2 regions of the Rahnella sp. EDr1-12 genome follow, and region 2 is predicted to be linked to the other one. Evidence: predicted binding sites of a transcription regulator. Region 2 holds the regulator's gene; the other holds the start of a gene.
What was found. The regulator Fur, encoded in region 2, represses iron uptake genes when iron is present. The targets are predictions, from matches to a motif close to ATAATAATGAGAACNACTATCAA.
Positions count from the first base shown of each region.

Region 1: the regulator Fur is predicted to act here: its motif matches at 2,430-2,452, upstream of exbB (tol-pal system-associated acyl-CoA thioesterase).

Region 1 is NZ_JBLZNY010000005.1:222,021-229,651, forward strand. It holds gene ACO0U8_RS19465 (TRAP transporter large permease) at 1-457, opposite strand, end outside; gene ACO0U8_RS19470 (TRAP transporter small permease) at 471-983, opposite strand; gene ACO0U8_RS19475 (TRAP transporter substrate-binding protein) at 1,046-2,023, opposite strand; gene exbB (tol-pal system-associated acyl-CoA thioesterase) at 2,545-3,450, shown strand; gene exbD (TonB system transport protein ExbD) at 3,460-3,894, shown strand; gene garD (galactarate dehydratase) at 3,964-5,535, opposite strand; gene ACO0U8_RS19495 (MFS transporter) at 6,074-7,420, shown strand; gene garL (2-dehydro-3-deoxyglucarate aldolase) at 7,476-7,631, shown strand, end outside.
Region 2 is NZ_JBLZNY010000001.1:1,057,782-1,065,412, forward strand. It holds gene ACO0U8_RS05015 (methyl-accepting chemotaxis protein) at 1-383, opposite strand, end outside; gene fldA (flavodoxin FldA) at 802-1,329, shown strand; gene fur (ferric iron uptake transcriptional regulator) at 1,644-2,099, shown strand; gene chiQ (ChiQ/YbfN family lipoprotein) at 2,237-2,578, opposite strand; gene chiP (chitoporin ChiP) at 2,592-4,004, opposite strand; gene glnS (glutamine--tRNA ligase) at 4,472-6,142, opposite strand; gene nagE (PTS N-acetyl glucosamine transporter subunit IIABC) at 6,367-7,631, opposite strand, start outside.

The sequences.
Region 1 (7,631 bases), on a different contig from region 2:
GGCTCGGCGGCGTGAGGATCGCCTGCACCGAGCCGCTGGCCGTGACCGCAGCGGCAAAATCGCGCGGATAACCTTTCTTCTCCATTTCCGGGATCATCACCGAACCAATCGACGCGGTATCCGCCACCGATGAGCCGGAGATCGCGCCGAAAAAGGTTGAGGCGACAATGTTCACCAGCGACAGACCGCCGCGAATGAACCCGACAAAGATATAGGCAAAACTCACCAGCCGGCGGGCAATGCCTCCTTCAGCCATGATCGCGCCGGCCAGAATAAAGAACGGGATCGCCAGCAGTGAAAACTTATTCACGCCGTTGGTCAGCTGGATCATCAGTGCTTCAAGCGGCAGATCGATCCACCAGGCACCGGCCAGCGCGCTGAGGCCAACGGCGTAAGCCACCGGCACGCCGATCGCCAGCATCACCCCCAGCGTTAACAGTAAAATGAGTGCATCCATAAGTCTCTCCGGGTCAGGCGTCGGAATTTCCCAGCATCACGACAGGGCGCTGATGCTGCGGCCCGGCAATGATCTGCTCAATGATGAATAAGATCGTCAGGGCAGAGCCCACGGGCAGCGGTAAATAGGTTTCTCCGGCGGTCAGCAGCGGGAATTCCGCCACTGGCTGGAGCCACAGTTCGCTGCACAAATGCAGGCTGTACCAGAAAATGAAGATGCTGATCGCCAGCATCATCAGATCTGACAGCAGCGCCGAGAACTTTTTCAGTGCAGGAGGCAGACGGTCGGTGACCATCGCGACCACGATGTGAGAACCCGCGCGATAACTTACGGCCGCGCCGATAAAGGTGAACGTTACCATACACATGATGGCAACCGGCTCAGGCCATGACAGTGCGCTGTTCATGACGTAGCGGGCGAATATCCCGATGGGGATCACCGCGACCATCAGTAATAATGCAATCCCGGCAAGCCACATTGCGGCGCGGTAAAGAATGTCCATCAGGGTGTGATATCCGGAAATCATAAAGTCTCCCCCGGTGAGTGTCGGAAAAGGGCAGCGGGAGCTGCCCGTGTCAGAGACAGTGGTTATTGAACGTCAGCGATTTGCTGCATCAGATCTTTATGGTCTTTACCGAACTCATCACGAACGGACTGGGTGGCCTGAACATAGGCCGCCGGATCGATGTCGTAAAATTTCACGCCGCCCGCTTTCATGGTGGCGAGGGCTTTTTCGTTATAGGCTTTCCACAGTTCACGCTGCTCATCCTGGGCTTCTTTTGACAGTTTCAGGATTAATTGCTGATCTTCCGGTTTCAGCTTGTCCCATTTCACTTTTGAGTACAGGAACAGCTCAGGAATAATGAAATGACGGCTGTAGGTGTAGTTTTTCACCACCGGCAGGTAGTTGTGCGCGACGAAGGTTGGCGGATTGTTTTCCGTGCCGTCGATAACCCCGGTTTGCATACCGCTGAACACTTCACTGACGCCCATAGCGACCGGGTTTGCTCCCATGGCTTTCAGCGTTGCCAGCGCAATCGGGCTGCCCTGAACGCGGATCTTCATGCCTTTCAAATCTTCCGGTTTGACGACCGGTTCTTTGGTGATCAGATTGCGGGTCCCGCCATCCATCCAGCCGAGAAATACCAGCCGGGAGTTCGGGTTATTGGTAATTTTATCGCCGATCTCTTTGCCAATCTGACCGTCGAGCACTTTGTGCATGTGATCTTCATCGCGGAAAATATAGGGCAGGGTGAACACGTTGATTTCGGGCAGGATCGACGCCACCGGGGTCATTGATACGCGAATAATATCCAGCGCACCGAGCTGCGCCTGTTCAATTTCCTGCTTTTCGTCGCCCAGCACACCGCCGGGGAAGGTTTTGATTTCAAGGCGTCCGTCTGTTTGTTTTTGCAACTTTTCGCCCATATGCTGGACGGCAACGACGTTCGGGTAACCTTGCGGATGCACGTCGGCGGCTTTCAACGTTTGTGCTGACAGGCCGGAAGTGAATAACAGGGTCGCGGAACTCAGGCAAAGGCTGAGAAGTGCTTTTTGCATTTTCATCAGTTTGTCTCCAGGGGAATTCAGTAAGGGAATGAAAAGTTACAGCGAAAATGAACCGGTCTGGCGCGCCGTGCGCTGACGGAACCTCATGCGAATCTTATAAATTGTCTTATAAATTAAATGGATACTGGAAATCCCGGTGTGTGGTCTTTCCCGGTACATAGACCTTACCTTATTTATAACTGCCGGGTATTTGAGCGTTATCACAAATTAATAACAAATGTAAAATGCTGTTACTTAATATTTAAAACATTGTTTTGTCTTTGATAATTATGTTCAGGCGATTGATTTACCGCGGGATTTTTTGCAAAAGTGTGACCCGTGTATAACTGTTGAAGTATTGACCAAAGACTCAAAACCTTGTCATCCGTCAAGGACACCCGCGTCAGCAGGCGGGACAATGTAAATAATAATGAGAACGACTATCAATTAGGTCTTTTTATTTGATACAATTCGGCGTTATTTAACCCATATACACTGATTCTGGCTGGAGGCGACGCGTGAAAACGGCTCGCAATAAGATGAAAAAAACGACCTCAGTATTGATGTCGTTAATGTTGGTGGTTGGCCTGAGCGGTAATGCAATGGCTGCACCTGCGACGCCGGCGGCGAATGCTGTCACTTCTGAAACCACGCAACCGGCACCTGCTGCGGCAGACACCACGCCCGCGCCGGTTATGCAATCCGCACCAGCGGAAGCTCCTGTCATCCCTACCGATCTGTCCGTATTAGGCATGTACCATCATGCTGACGTGGTGGTGAAAACTGTCATGATCGGCCTGCTGCTGGCGTCCGTTGTCACCTGGGCTTTGCTGTTCAGCAAAGGCTCCGAAGTGTTCAGCGCTAAACGCCGTATGCGCCGTGAATTTGATGCGTTGTCTTCCGTGCGTACGCTGGACGAAGCTGCCGAGCAGGCTGAGAGTTTCGCCGCCAGCAGCATCAGCGCACAAATGATCCGCGATGCGCAAAATGAACTCGAGCTGTCTGCCGGTTCCACCGACAACAACGGCATTAAAGAACGTACCGGTTTCCGTCTGGAGCGTCGTGTGGGTGCTGCCGGGCGTCACATGGGCCGGGGCAATGGGATCCTCGCCACTATCGGCGCGATCTCTCCGTTCGTCGGTCTGTTTGGTACCGTGTGGGGCATCATGAACAGTTTCATTGGTATCGCCCAAACCCAGACCACTAACCTTGCCGTTGTGGCACCCGGTATTGCAGAAGCTCTGCTGGCGACCGCGGTGGGTCTGGTTGCTGCGATCCCTGCAGTGGTTATCTACAACATTTTCGCCCGTACCATCACTTCCTATCGTCATCAGGTTGGCGACGTGGCGGCGCAGATTATCCTGTTACAGGGCCGTGATTTGGATCTGGCTGCCAGCGAAGGCGATGCGCCGCGCGGTCAGACAGGTCAGTTACGCGTAGGATAAGAACAGATTATGGCTATTCGGTTAAACGACGATATCGACGAAAGCGGTGAAATGCATGACATCAACGTCACGCCTTTTATCGACGTTATGTTGGTTCTGCTGATCATCTTCATGGTCGCCGCGCCACTGGCCACCGTAGATGTGCGGGTAGATTTACCGGCTTCCACGGCGAAAGCGCAGCCGCGTCCTGAGAAACCGATCTTCCTGACGGTGAAATCGGACAAACAGCTGTTCCTCGGCGACAGCCCGGTAAATAGCGACAACCTGACTGCCATGCTCGATCAGCGTACTCAGGGCAATAAGCAGAGTACGATTTTCTTCCGTGCAGATAAGACGGTGGACTACGAAACGCTGATGAATGTGATGGATAACCTGCGTAAAGCCGGTTATCTGAAAGTCGGGCTGGTAGGTGCAGAACAGACGGGCGCAGCAGCGGCTCAGTAAGTTATCCTTCAGATCCGAAGCATAAAAAAGGCCAGCATTGCTGGCCTTTTGCTTTGGTGATGTGGCAGATCAGGTCACCGGCGCCGGGTTAAATACCGCCAGCGCATTGTGAATACCCCAGGTATCGGACCAGGTTTTTTTACGACCGCTGGCGATGTCCAGAATAAAGTGGAACAGCTCCCAGCCGACGTCTTCAATGGTGGCATCCCCGGTGGCGATCGTACCGGCGTTGATGTCCATCAGGTCATGCCAGCGGTTCGCCAGCGTGGTGCGGGTAGCCATTTTTATCACCGGCACCGCCAGCAGGCCGTACGGCGTGCCGCGCCCGGTGGTAAAGACCTGCACAGTGATGCCCGAGGCCAGTTGCTGCGTTCCGCAGACGAAATCACTGGCTGGCGTCGCAGCGAAAATCAGGCCTTTTTTGGTCGGACGTTGCCCCGGAGACAATACTTCTGAAATTGCGCTGGTGCCCGATTTCGCAATCGAACCGAGTGCTTTTTCGACCACGTTAGCCAGTCCGCCTTTCTTGTTGCCCGGCGACGGGTTGGCGCTGCGGTCGGTTTGTCCGAGGGACAGATAATTATCGTACCAGGCCATCTCTTCCAGCAGGCGTTTACCGACGCTGACGTCAGCAGCACGCGGAGTCAGCAGGTGGATCGCATCGCGCACTTCCGTCACTTCAGAGAACATCACCGTGCCGCCGCAGCGAACCAGCAGATCCGAGGCAAAGCCCACGGCAGGATTGGCAGTCACGCCGGAGAAAGCGTCGCTGCCGCCACACTGCATGCCGACCACCAGGTCAGAGGCCGGACAGGTTTCGCGCTGACGACGGTTCAGCCGTTCCAGATGGAACTGCGCGACAGTCAGTATATCGTCAACCATTGACTGGAAGCCGACGTGCTGCTCATCCTGCAAACGGACGATATGGGTGTCGTCGAGGGAAATGGCTTGCACATCCGGCGTGCCTTCCAGCAGGCGTTCAGGTTGTAATTTCTCACAACCTAAGCCGACCACCATGACTTCGCCGCCAAAGTTCGGGTTCAGTGCCAGATTGTGAATGGTGCGGATCGGGACGACCGCTGCCGGTGCGTTGATCGCCACGCCACATCCGTACAGATGATTCAGCGCCACCACGCCATCGACGTTAGGGAATTTGGGCAGTAAATCACGCTCGATGATTTTTACTACGTAATCCACCACCCCCGCCACACAGTGAACGCTGGTGGTAATGCCGAGCAGATTTTTAGTGCCTACGCTGCCGTCTTCGTTGCGGTAGCCTTCAAACGTGAAGCCTTCCAGCGGCGGCAACGCAGGGGGAACGCGGGTAGCCAGCGGCAGGCTGTTCAGTTCCGGAGCGACCGGCAGTTCGACCAGAGATTCGTCGATCCAGCCGCCCTGGGCGATTTCCCGCACGGCATAACCAATCACTTCACCATAACGAATAATATCGCCGCCTTTGGCAATGGTTTGCAAAGCAACTTTATGGCCCTGAGGAATATGCTCAATTAATTCCAGACCATTTGAAAATCGGGTGCCGGCTTTTAAGCCGTTATCATTCACAATAATGGCAACGTTATCGTTTTCATGAACTTTAATGAAAAGTGCGTCGGTTGCATGCTCTTTATCTTTATTACGTGACATAACTGTCTCCGCGTTTATTAAACATCCCGAAAAAAGAACCTTCGGTTAATTCTCTGAATTCGTAGCGTACAAATGTTGCGTTTTGTCTTTTCGGCAATACAGGGTATGCATCCATTATAAAACAGCTGTCCGGGAACCTCATTGTGCAACTGACCAGCTTTTCACCCGCTGAACGTCATTCTGTGTGGCAGGTGACAGAATAAATGTGATGAATATCACCCTTTGATCTGTGCGGCTTCAGCGGCCGCGTGAACTGTGATTATCCTCCCACAATGATGTGTGAATGCAAAAGAATAGTCGTTTTCAACCGGCGTATTCTTGTGCGAATGCACAGTGTTATTTGAGGCATCGTTTTTTATACTGTGTTGGCCCTCTGAAGGTAGCGTTCAAAGCAATACAGGTAAATTTCAGACATAAATAAATAATTATGAAATGTCTGTCTCATATAAAGGAAAACCGCAGGCGAAAAGTAAAAACGTTATTTCGGTAACTGTAATTTCTCTGCGAATGATTCCGTAATAGTAAAATGAGGGTCACCATGAGCGTTCAATCCCAGTCCCGAGTGCTGGCGCAAAGTAAGACGCGAACACATATTCGCTATTATATTTTGCTGATTATATTTCTTATCACGGCGGTGAATTATGCCGACCGTGCAACGCTTTCCATTGCCGGTACCGAGGTCGCGCGTGAGCTGGGCCTGGATGCCGCTGATATGGGGCAAATCTTCGCGGCGTTTGGCTGGGCGTATCTGATCATGCAGTTGCCTGGCGGCTGGCTGCTGGACAAATTCGGTTCCAAAAAAGTCTACACCTACAGCCTGTTTTTCTGGTCACTGTTCACACTGTTACAAGGTTTTGTGGGCTGGTTCCCGCTGGCGTACGGCGCGCTGACGTTGTTCATCCTGCGCTTTATGCTCGGTTTCTCCGAAGCGCCTTCCTTCCCGGCCAACGCCCGTATCGTGGCGGCCTGGTTCCCGACGAAAGAACGCGGAACGGCTTCGGCGATTTTTAACTCCGCACAGTATTTCTCGCTCGCGCTGTTCTCTCCGCTGCTCGGCTGGCTGACCTACGCCTGGGGGTGGGAACATGTCTTTATCGTGATGGGGGTGATTGGTTTTGTGCTGACGCTGGTGTGGATCAAATTTATCCACAACCCGCCGGAACACCCTGGCATATCGAAAAGCGAGCTGGAATTTATTAAAGAAGGCGGCGCGGTGGTCGACATCGACCACAAGAAAGCCGACGGCGCGAAAAGTGGCCCGAAATGGAGCTATGTGCGCCAGATGCTGAGCAACCGCATGATGCTTGGGATCTTCTTCGGCCAATACTTTATTAACAGTATTACGTGGTTCTTCCTGACCTGGTTCCCGATTTATCTGGTTCAGGAAAAAGGTATGTCTATCCTCAAAGTGGGGATGATTGCGGCCATTCCGGCGCTGTGCGGCTTTGCCGGTGGCGTACTCGGCGGCGTGTTCTCCGATTACCTGCTCAAACGCGGTTTCTCCCTGACCGTGGCGCGTAAAATTCCGATTGTGCTGGGCATGCTGTTAGCCACCAGCATCATTTTATGTAACTACACCGATAACAATACTCTGGTCGTTACCCTGATGGCGCTGGCGTTCTTCGGTAAAGGCTTCGGTGCGCTGGGCTGGCCGGTGATTGCAGATACCGCGCCGAAAGAAGTGATTGGCCTGTGCGGCGGTATCTTCAACGTCTTTGGCAACGTCGCGTCAATCGTTACTCCGCTGGTCATCGGTTATATCGTTAAAGGGTTGCATTCTTTCAACATGGCTCTGATTTTCGTCGGCTGTTCCGCCCTGATGGCGATGCTGTGTTACCTGCTGGTCGTCGGTGAAATCAAGCGTCTCGAACTTAAGAAACAGTAAATTGCGATGGCGGGCAGACGGGAACTCCCGCGCCCGCCCTATAACGAGGTCAACTATGAGTAATCCAATGATTCCAAACCGGTTCCGTCAGGACTTACTGCAAGGCAAAACGCTGATCGGATGCTGGGCCGCATTGTGCAACCCGATTGCCACAGAAGTGTTGGGTGTCGCAGGATTTGACTGGCTGTTGCTCGACGGGGAACACGCACCC
Region 2 (7,631 bases):
ATCAGACTTTCCCAACTGGTGAGTAATTCCTGAACCGCTGAATCTTCCAGCCCCGGATGCGGGGCCGCTTTGAAATCCGCCTGCGCCTGCGTCAGGGCTTCAAGGGATTGTTTTGCGGTATCAAAAATTTCCGGCCCTTTGGTCGGATCGGCCTGAAGCTGCGACACCGCACGGCTTAAGCGGGTTACGGTACGAAAATACTGATCATTTCCTTTGCTGATCAGCGCCATATTGTTGACGAGCTCAGAACTGTTGCGGGTGTTTTGCGTCAGCGTATTCAGTGAGTTGACGGTGTAAAGGGATACACCCGCCCACATAACGCAGAAAACGCCAAGAATGGTTAATAACGCGGCCCTGATGGTGATATTTTTTAAAAACTGCACGATATGCCTCTCTCGAAACATGACTGTTTCTGGTCTGAGGATTGAGGGGGATGCGGAGAATCAAGACAAGTAACCATCAGGCAAGTGCCCCAGGACATGTTTGAACACCTCTCCGGGCATCGATTTCTTTATTATGTTGAGATTGCTCTCGCATCATCTATCGGCGGGACGTGCTTAAAATTTAGTATTGTTAAGATATATTTCTTCACTTTGCTTTTAACCCCGTCAATTTTGAGGATTTTATCTGGATTAAAAGCACACGAAGGCGATACCACTTAAAAAGATTGCCCGATAAACTTATTCGTCAGTTAAGAAGGCGAGCAGAAGCATATTCTCCGCCTCACGAGTTTGCTATTATCAGCACTATTATTGCCTGCAATGTAGGGCTTATCATTGAGAACAAGAGGTTAGACATCTTATGGCCGTAGTAGGAATCTTCTTTGGATCCGATACAGGTAACACCGAAAACATCGCAAAAATGATCCAGAAACAACTGGGTAAAGATGTTGCAGAGGTGCATGACATTGCGAAGAGCAGCAAAGAGGATCTGGAAAAATTCGATATTTTGCTGATCGGTATTCCAACCTGGTATTACGGTGAAGCTCAGTGTGACTGGGACGACTTCTTCCCAAGCCTGGAAGAGATAGATTTCGAAGGTAAGCTGGTTGCGCTGTTTGGTTGCGGCGATCAGGAAGACTACGCAGAATATTTCTGTGATGCGCTGGGCACCGTGCGCGACATCATTGAGCCACGCGGCGCGGTGATTGTGGGTCACTGGCCAACCGAAGGCTATCACTTCGAAGCATCCAAAGGTCTGGCAGATGATAAACATTTCATCGGACTGGCTATTGATGAAGACCGTCAGCCGGAATTAACCAATGAGCGCGTTGACGCCTGGGTTAAGCAAATTACTGAAGAATTGAGCCTTTCAGAAATTATTGGCTAAAAACCCTGTTGGCCCTGAGGATTTATTCTACAATTGAAGGGCCAAACTATTACTGAAATTAACAATTTAGCCACAACAAAATTGTTACTTTCGGTGGTATCAAGGTACACTGAGTTCATCTGTTTTTTCTATCGATCAAGTCGTTGCATTGTCTTATGTGACTGGCATTTAGTGATCTTTATTAACAGGCTATCGTTTAGGGGATCGGCACACTTCCGTTAAAAGAAGGATCCTAATCGAAGAATTTTGTGCCGCTGATGCCACAGGCTCCATGCCTCAACTTGATTAGCACATAGTAACAGGACTGAATCCGCATGACTGACAACAACACCGCACTGAAGAAAGCCGGCTTAAAAGTCACGCTTCCGCGCCTTAAAATCCTGGAAGTGTTGCAAGCGCCGGAAGGTCATCACGTTAGTGCGGAAGATCTGTACAAACAATTGATTGATATGGGTGAAGAGATTGGTCTGGCGACGGTTTACCGCGTTCTGAACCAGTTTGATGACGCCGGTATCGTGACCCGCCATAACTTCGAAGGCGGCAAGTCCGTGTTCGAACTGACTCAGCAACACCATCACGATCACCTGATTTGCTTAGATTGTGGCCGTGTTATTGAATTCCGTGACGAATACATTGAAGGTCGTCAGCGCGAAATTGCTAAAAAACACGGTATCAAACTGACCAACCACAGCCTGTACCTGTACGGCCACTGTGAAGCAGGCGACTGCCGCGAAGATGACTCTTTGCACAATGATAAACCTGCGCAGTAATCTGCCGGGCTCGTTGATATCGACCAAAATTAACCGCTGAAAAGCGGTTTTTTTATGCCCGTTTATCAGCGATGACAGACATAAAAAACCCCGGCAAGCCGGGGTTTTCTGTCTCACCTTCAGGTGATTGATGAGGTCTACTGCACCGGCACGGGTGAGTTATTGGCTTTAATTTCCTTCCAGATTTTTCCACAATCGGCGGCGTAAGCCTGCCCGTCACCGGTTTTGCGTGCCGTCAGGCAGCGCTGGTAATCCAGCACGCGTACCGTTTCCTGTTGTGCAAACTGCTGGTGAGCTTTCTCTTCCTTCAGAACGTTAAGAACCGCCTGGCAGGATGCAAGTTTGTCCGGCGAACCTTCGGCAGTGTTGATGCAGGCGCTGTAAGCCTTACGCAGTCTGGCATCTTCAGCCTGCCCTGACGTCTGGGAACAACCGGCCAGCAATAAAGACGTGGTCACGATCAGCAGTAATTTATTCATCGACATAGTGACCTCAGAAAATAGTGAATGGAGCGATAACGATAAATTTCACATCTTTTTCATCCTGGAAGATGTTGCCGTAACCACCGCCCCAGCTCGGAATATCTGAATGGTTGTCATACTGGGTGTAATGCAATTTAAACAACGTGCCTTTGGCGCGCCCTTCCTGAAGGGTGTAAAGCGCATCCAGACTCCACGCACTTTCTTTCAGACGCTGGCTTTGGTCATAAGCCGCATTGGTGCTTGGCTTGGCATCCCATGCATAAACATAAGAACCGCCGACCGCGAAGCCCGGCAGATCCCATTTCGCCAGATCATATAAAACTCCGGCATATACCGCTTTTTCGCCGTTGGCGTTGAAGTCTGAACGGTTATCCCACCACACATCGAGACGACCATTGGACGAGGAATACGTTGGGGTCATACGCTGAAGGAAGTAGCCCTGATTCCCCTCCGCCTTGACCATCGTCCCTTCCAGACGCCAGTCAAACTGGCCGGTGGTGTAACCGAACGTCAGAGCCTGCAACCATGCCAGCCCGTCGTACAAACTGTTAGGATCGTTTTTATCACTGATGCGGTCTTCTGCACCGTAGAACTGGTAGCTGGTGGTCAGCGGGTTACCCAGCAGATCCAGTTTGTAAGAGGCTTTAGCGAAATACTGATCGACGTAGCTTTCCGCTTCGCCATAGGCGGCTTCGAGCACCAGATCATTTTTGAAGTCGTATTTCGCGCCCAGCGAGTGAATATAGGAAACACCGGTTTTTTTGTCATTCTGGCGGAAATCATCCATTTCCAGATGCCACGGTGATTTATATTCATCCGCCCACATGTAGGAAAAACTCAGTTCGCCCGGCTCGCCGAAATCATGTTTATATCCGGCTTCTGCGCCGCGATACGTGCCCGGCATGAAACTCCAGTGCGGCGCAATCAGGGTCTGGCCGGTCGGCTGAATGTAACCCGCGTGGCCCCAGAAGCCGCCGTACTTAAACTTACCGGCAGCTTTATACAGGCTGACTCCGCCTTTATCGCGAGAGTAATCTTCATCGTAGGCGTGATTTTTTGAGGAGAATGCAATTTCGTTCGGGTGGCCGCTGTCGCTGGCTTCGGCCATTTCAATTGCCGTGAAAGCCGCAACGTCGATGCCGAACATATCCCACGCATAACCGGAGGAGAAATCCAGATTCAGGTTGGCGGTGGCATGAGAAAGGTTAGTGGCGTATTTATCGTAATCAGAGTTGTTGACGGTGACTTTAGAGCCGTCGGGGCGGGTTTCTTCTTTGGTTTTATTCAGATCTTTGCGATCACGTTCGCGCTGCCAGTAATACACGCCACCAGTGAGCGTCGAATCATCAATAAAGCCCGCCGCGTTTGCCTCTTCAGAAAACATTAATCCGCCACCCAATAAGGTGCCGGCCAGAGAATACATCACAGGTTTCAGATAAGCCGATCCCCTGCCCCGGTTAAGGTGCTTGTGCATAGAAATTCCTCATTTTTGACTAAAAAGTAACTGCAAAACCCAAACGGGTATTAAAAGCGGGCGTCAGAGACGTCACCGTAAAAGCAAGGGTAGAGTATTTTTCGCGACGCGAATTATCAATGAGTAATTCATCATTGATCTCTGAAATATGACAAAGTGCACATAAAGATGAAAAAGTATTACAGAAAGAACTTTGTGGGAATTTAAGCGAGGAAAAAAGTGAAAACAATTAAGAATCAAATAACTAAAAAGATAAGTCTGTGGTTTACACGTTTCAGCTTTCAGCGATATTTAATCAGAGCCGCTAAAAAGTGCGCATCATAAACACATTAATTCGCGACAGAAATCAATTTCGATATTGCTTAAGGCATAAAAAAACGCAGCCGAAGCTGCGTTAAAAATAAGTCTTACTTCAATCAGGCAACCGGTTTGCTTTCCCAGGTATCGCGCAGACCGACGGTGCGGTTAAACACCAGATGCTCCGCGCTGGAATAGCGGCTGTCGGCACAGAAGTAACCTTCACGCTCGAACTGCAGGCTGACTTCCGCCTGCGCCCCTGCCAGAGAAGGCTCAACGAAGCCCTGAGCGATAACCAGAGACTCCGGGTTGATGGTGGTCAGGAAATCCTCTGCCTGACCGGGGTTCGCTACGCTGAACAGACGGTCATACAGACGGAATTCTGCTGGCTTACCTTCAGTGGCGGAAACCCAGTGGATCACACCTTTCACCTTGCGGCCATCAGCAGGATCTTTGCTCAGCGTGTCGATATCGTAAGAACAGAAGATAGTGGTGATATTCCCTTCGGCATCTTTCTCAATGCGTTCCGCTTTAATCACATACGCATTGCGCAGGCGCACTTCTTTGCCCAGCACCAGACGCTTGTACTGCTTGTTAGCTTCTTCGCGGAAATCAGCCTGATCGATGTAAATCTCGCGGGTGAAAGGAACGTCGCGGGTGCCCATTTCCGGCTTGCTCGGATGGTTTGGCATTTTCACCTGTTGCACGTCATCACCGGTAAAGTTTTCAATGATCACTTTAACCGGATTGATAACAGCCATGGCTCGCGGTGCGTTCTCGTTCAGATCGTCGCGAATGCAGGATTCCAGCGCCATCATTTCGACGTTGTTGTCTTGCTTGGTCACGCCAATACGACGACAGAATTCACGGATAGATGCAGCGGTATAACCACGGCGGCGCAGACCTGAAACGGTCGGCATACGCGGGTCGTCCCAGCCTTCTACAATCTTCTCGGTCACCAGCAGGTTCAGCTTACGCTTGGACATGATGGAGTATTCGAGATTCAGACGGGAAAACTCATACTGACGCGGATGGCATGGAATAGTGATGTTATCCAGCACCCAGTCATAAAGACGGCGGTTGTCCTGGAATTCCAGCGTACATAAAGAATGGGTGATCCCTTCCAGCGCATCGGAAATGCAGTGGGTGAAATCGTACATCGGGTAGATGCACCATTTTGTGCCGGTCTGATGATGCTCAGCAAACTTAATACGGTAGATAACCGGATCGCGCATCACGAAGAATGGCGATGCCATATCGATTTTGGCACGCAGACAGGCCGCACCTTCAGCGAATTCACCGTTGCGCATTTTTTCAAACAGCGCGATGTTTTCTTCCACGGAGCGATCGCGGTACGGGCTATTTTTACCCGGCGCAGTCAGGGAACCGCGATATTCGCGAATTTGGTCGGGGGAAAGTTCATCAACGTAAGCCAGACCTTTGTTGATTAATTCCAGCGCGTATGCGTGCAGTTGATCGAAATAGTCTGAAGAGTAGTGGATATCACCGCTCCAGTCGAAGCCCAGCCACTGGACGTCGTGCTTGATAGACTCAACGAATTCGATGTCTTCTTTTGCCGGGTTGGTATCATCAAAACGCAGATTGCACTGACCCTGGTAGTCTTGTGCAATGCCGAAGTTCAGGCAGATAGACTTTGCATGGCCGATATGCAAATAGCCATTAGGCTCAGGCGGGAAACGGGTGTGAACGCTATTGTGTTTCCCGGTCGCCAGATCTTCATCAATAATCTGACGGATAAAATTTGTTGGGCGGGCTTCAGCCTCACTCATTGTGCAATTCCTCTACGCAACATTGACTCTACGGATAACCGCTTATGTTCCAACAAGCCACGTCGGGAAACAACCGTTAGTTGCATTAAATCGTGGTTATCCCCTCACAGGCTGTCCGAAAACAATAAAAAACGGGAAGAGATCGCTCTCTTCCCGTTTTGTTATCACTGTAACGACATTTTCAGCAGCGGCGGTGACTGACACCGCCTCACTCAGTCAAAAAATTATTTGCCCTGAATGTCGAACAGCTTGGTCTGACCCGCGACAACTGAGCCGCTCGCCAGTGCACTGACACCTGTGTAATCATCGATATTGCTGACGACGACCGGGCTAATCATTGAGCGCGCATTGGCATTCAGATAATCCAGATCCAGTTCCAGAACAGGCTGACCGGCTGTCACAGTGGCACCTTCTTCGACCAGGCGGGTAAAGCCCTGACCGTTCAGCGTAACCGTATCAATCCCCATGTGAACCACGATTTCAGCGCCAGAAACAGTTTCCAGGCAGAACGCATGATTGGTATTGAAGATTTTCACCACAGTACCCGCAGCAGGCGATACCACGATTTTACCGGTAGGACGAATGGCGACACCATCACCAACGGCTTTGCTGGCGAAAGCTTCATCAGGTACCTGATCCAGCGCCACGATGTCACCGGTGACCGGAGACACCAGAGTTTCAACCACCGTTTTCACTGTGTTTGGCACGGCCTGAGGGGCAGCGTTGCTCATGGCGACTGGGGCGGCAGTTGCCACACCGGCAGCAACCGGACCACGGGCAATCACCTTCTTCATGGCATCGGCCAGAGATTCAGCTTTTGCACCCACAATAACCTGAATGCTTTGTTTATTCAGACGAACGATACCCGATGCACCAAGGCGCTTACAGGCAGCATCGTCAACCGTACCCGCATCTTTTACATTCAGACGCAGACGGGTAATACACGCATCAATCCCTTTGAAGTTATCAGAACCGCCCAACGCACCGATGTAGCTCAGCGCCAGTTGGTTAAGACCTTCTTCAGTATTACTGTTGGCTTCCGGTGCACCCATGTCTACCGTGTCATCTTCGCGACCCGGCGTTTTCAGGTTGAACATACGGATGATCACGCTGAACAACACGAAGTAGATGATGAAGAAGACCACACCCATCACCAGCAACATCCAGACGTTTTTACTTGCTGCTGGCAGGTTGTACATCAACGCATAGTCGATCGCACCCGCAGAGAAGGAGAAGCCGGCATGAATACCCAGCGCCGTGGCAACGTACAGGCTGATCCCGGTCAGGATGGCGTGCACTAAATAGAGCAGCGGAGCGAGGAACATGAAGAGGAATTCTAACGGCTCGGTGACACCGGTCAGGAACGCCGTAACCGCAACGGACACCAGCATACCGCCAACCAATGGACGACGTTCTTTAGGCGCGGCGAAATACATCGCAAATGCTGCACCTGGCAGACCAAACATCATGATTGGGAAGAAGCCGGACA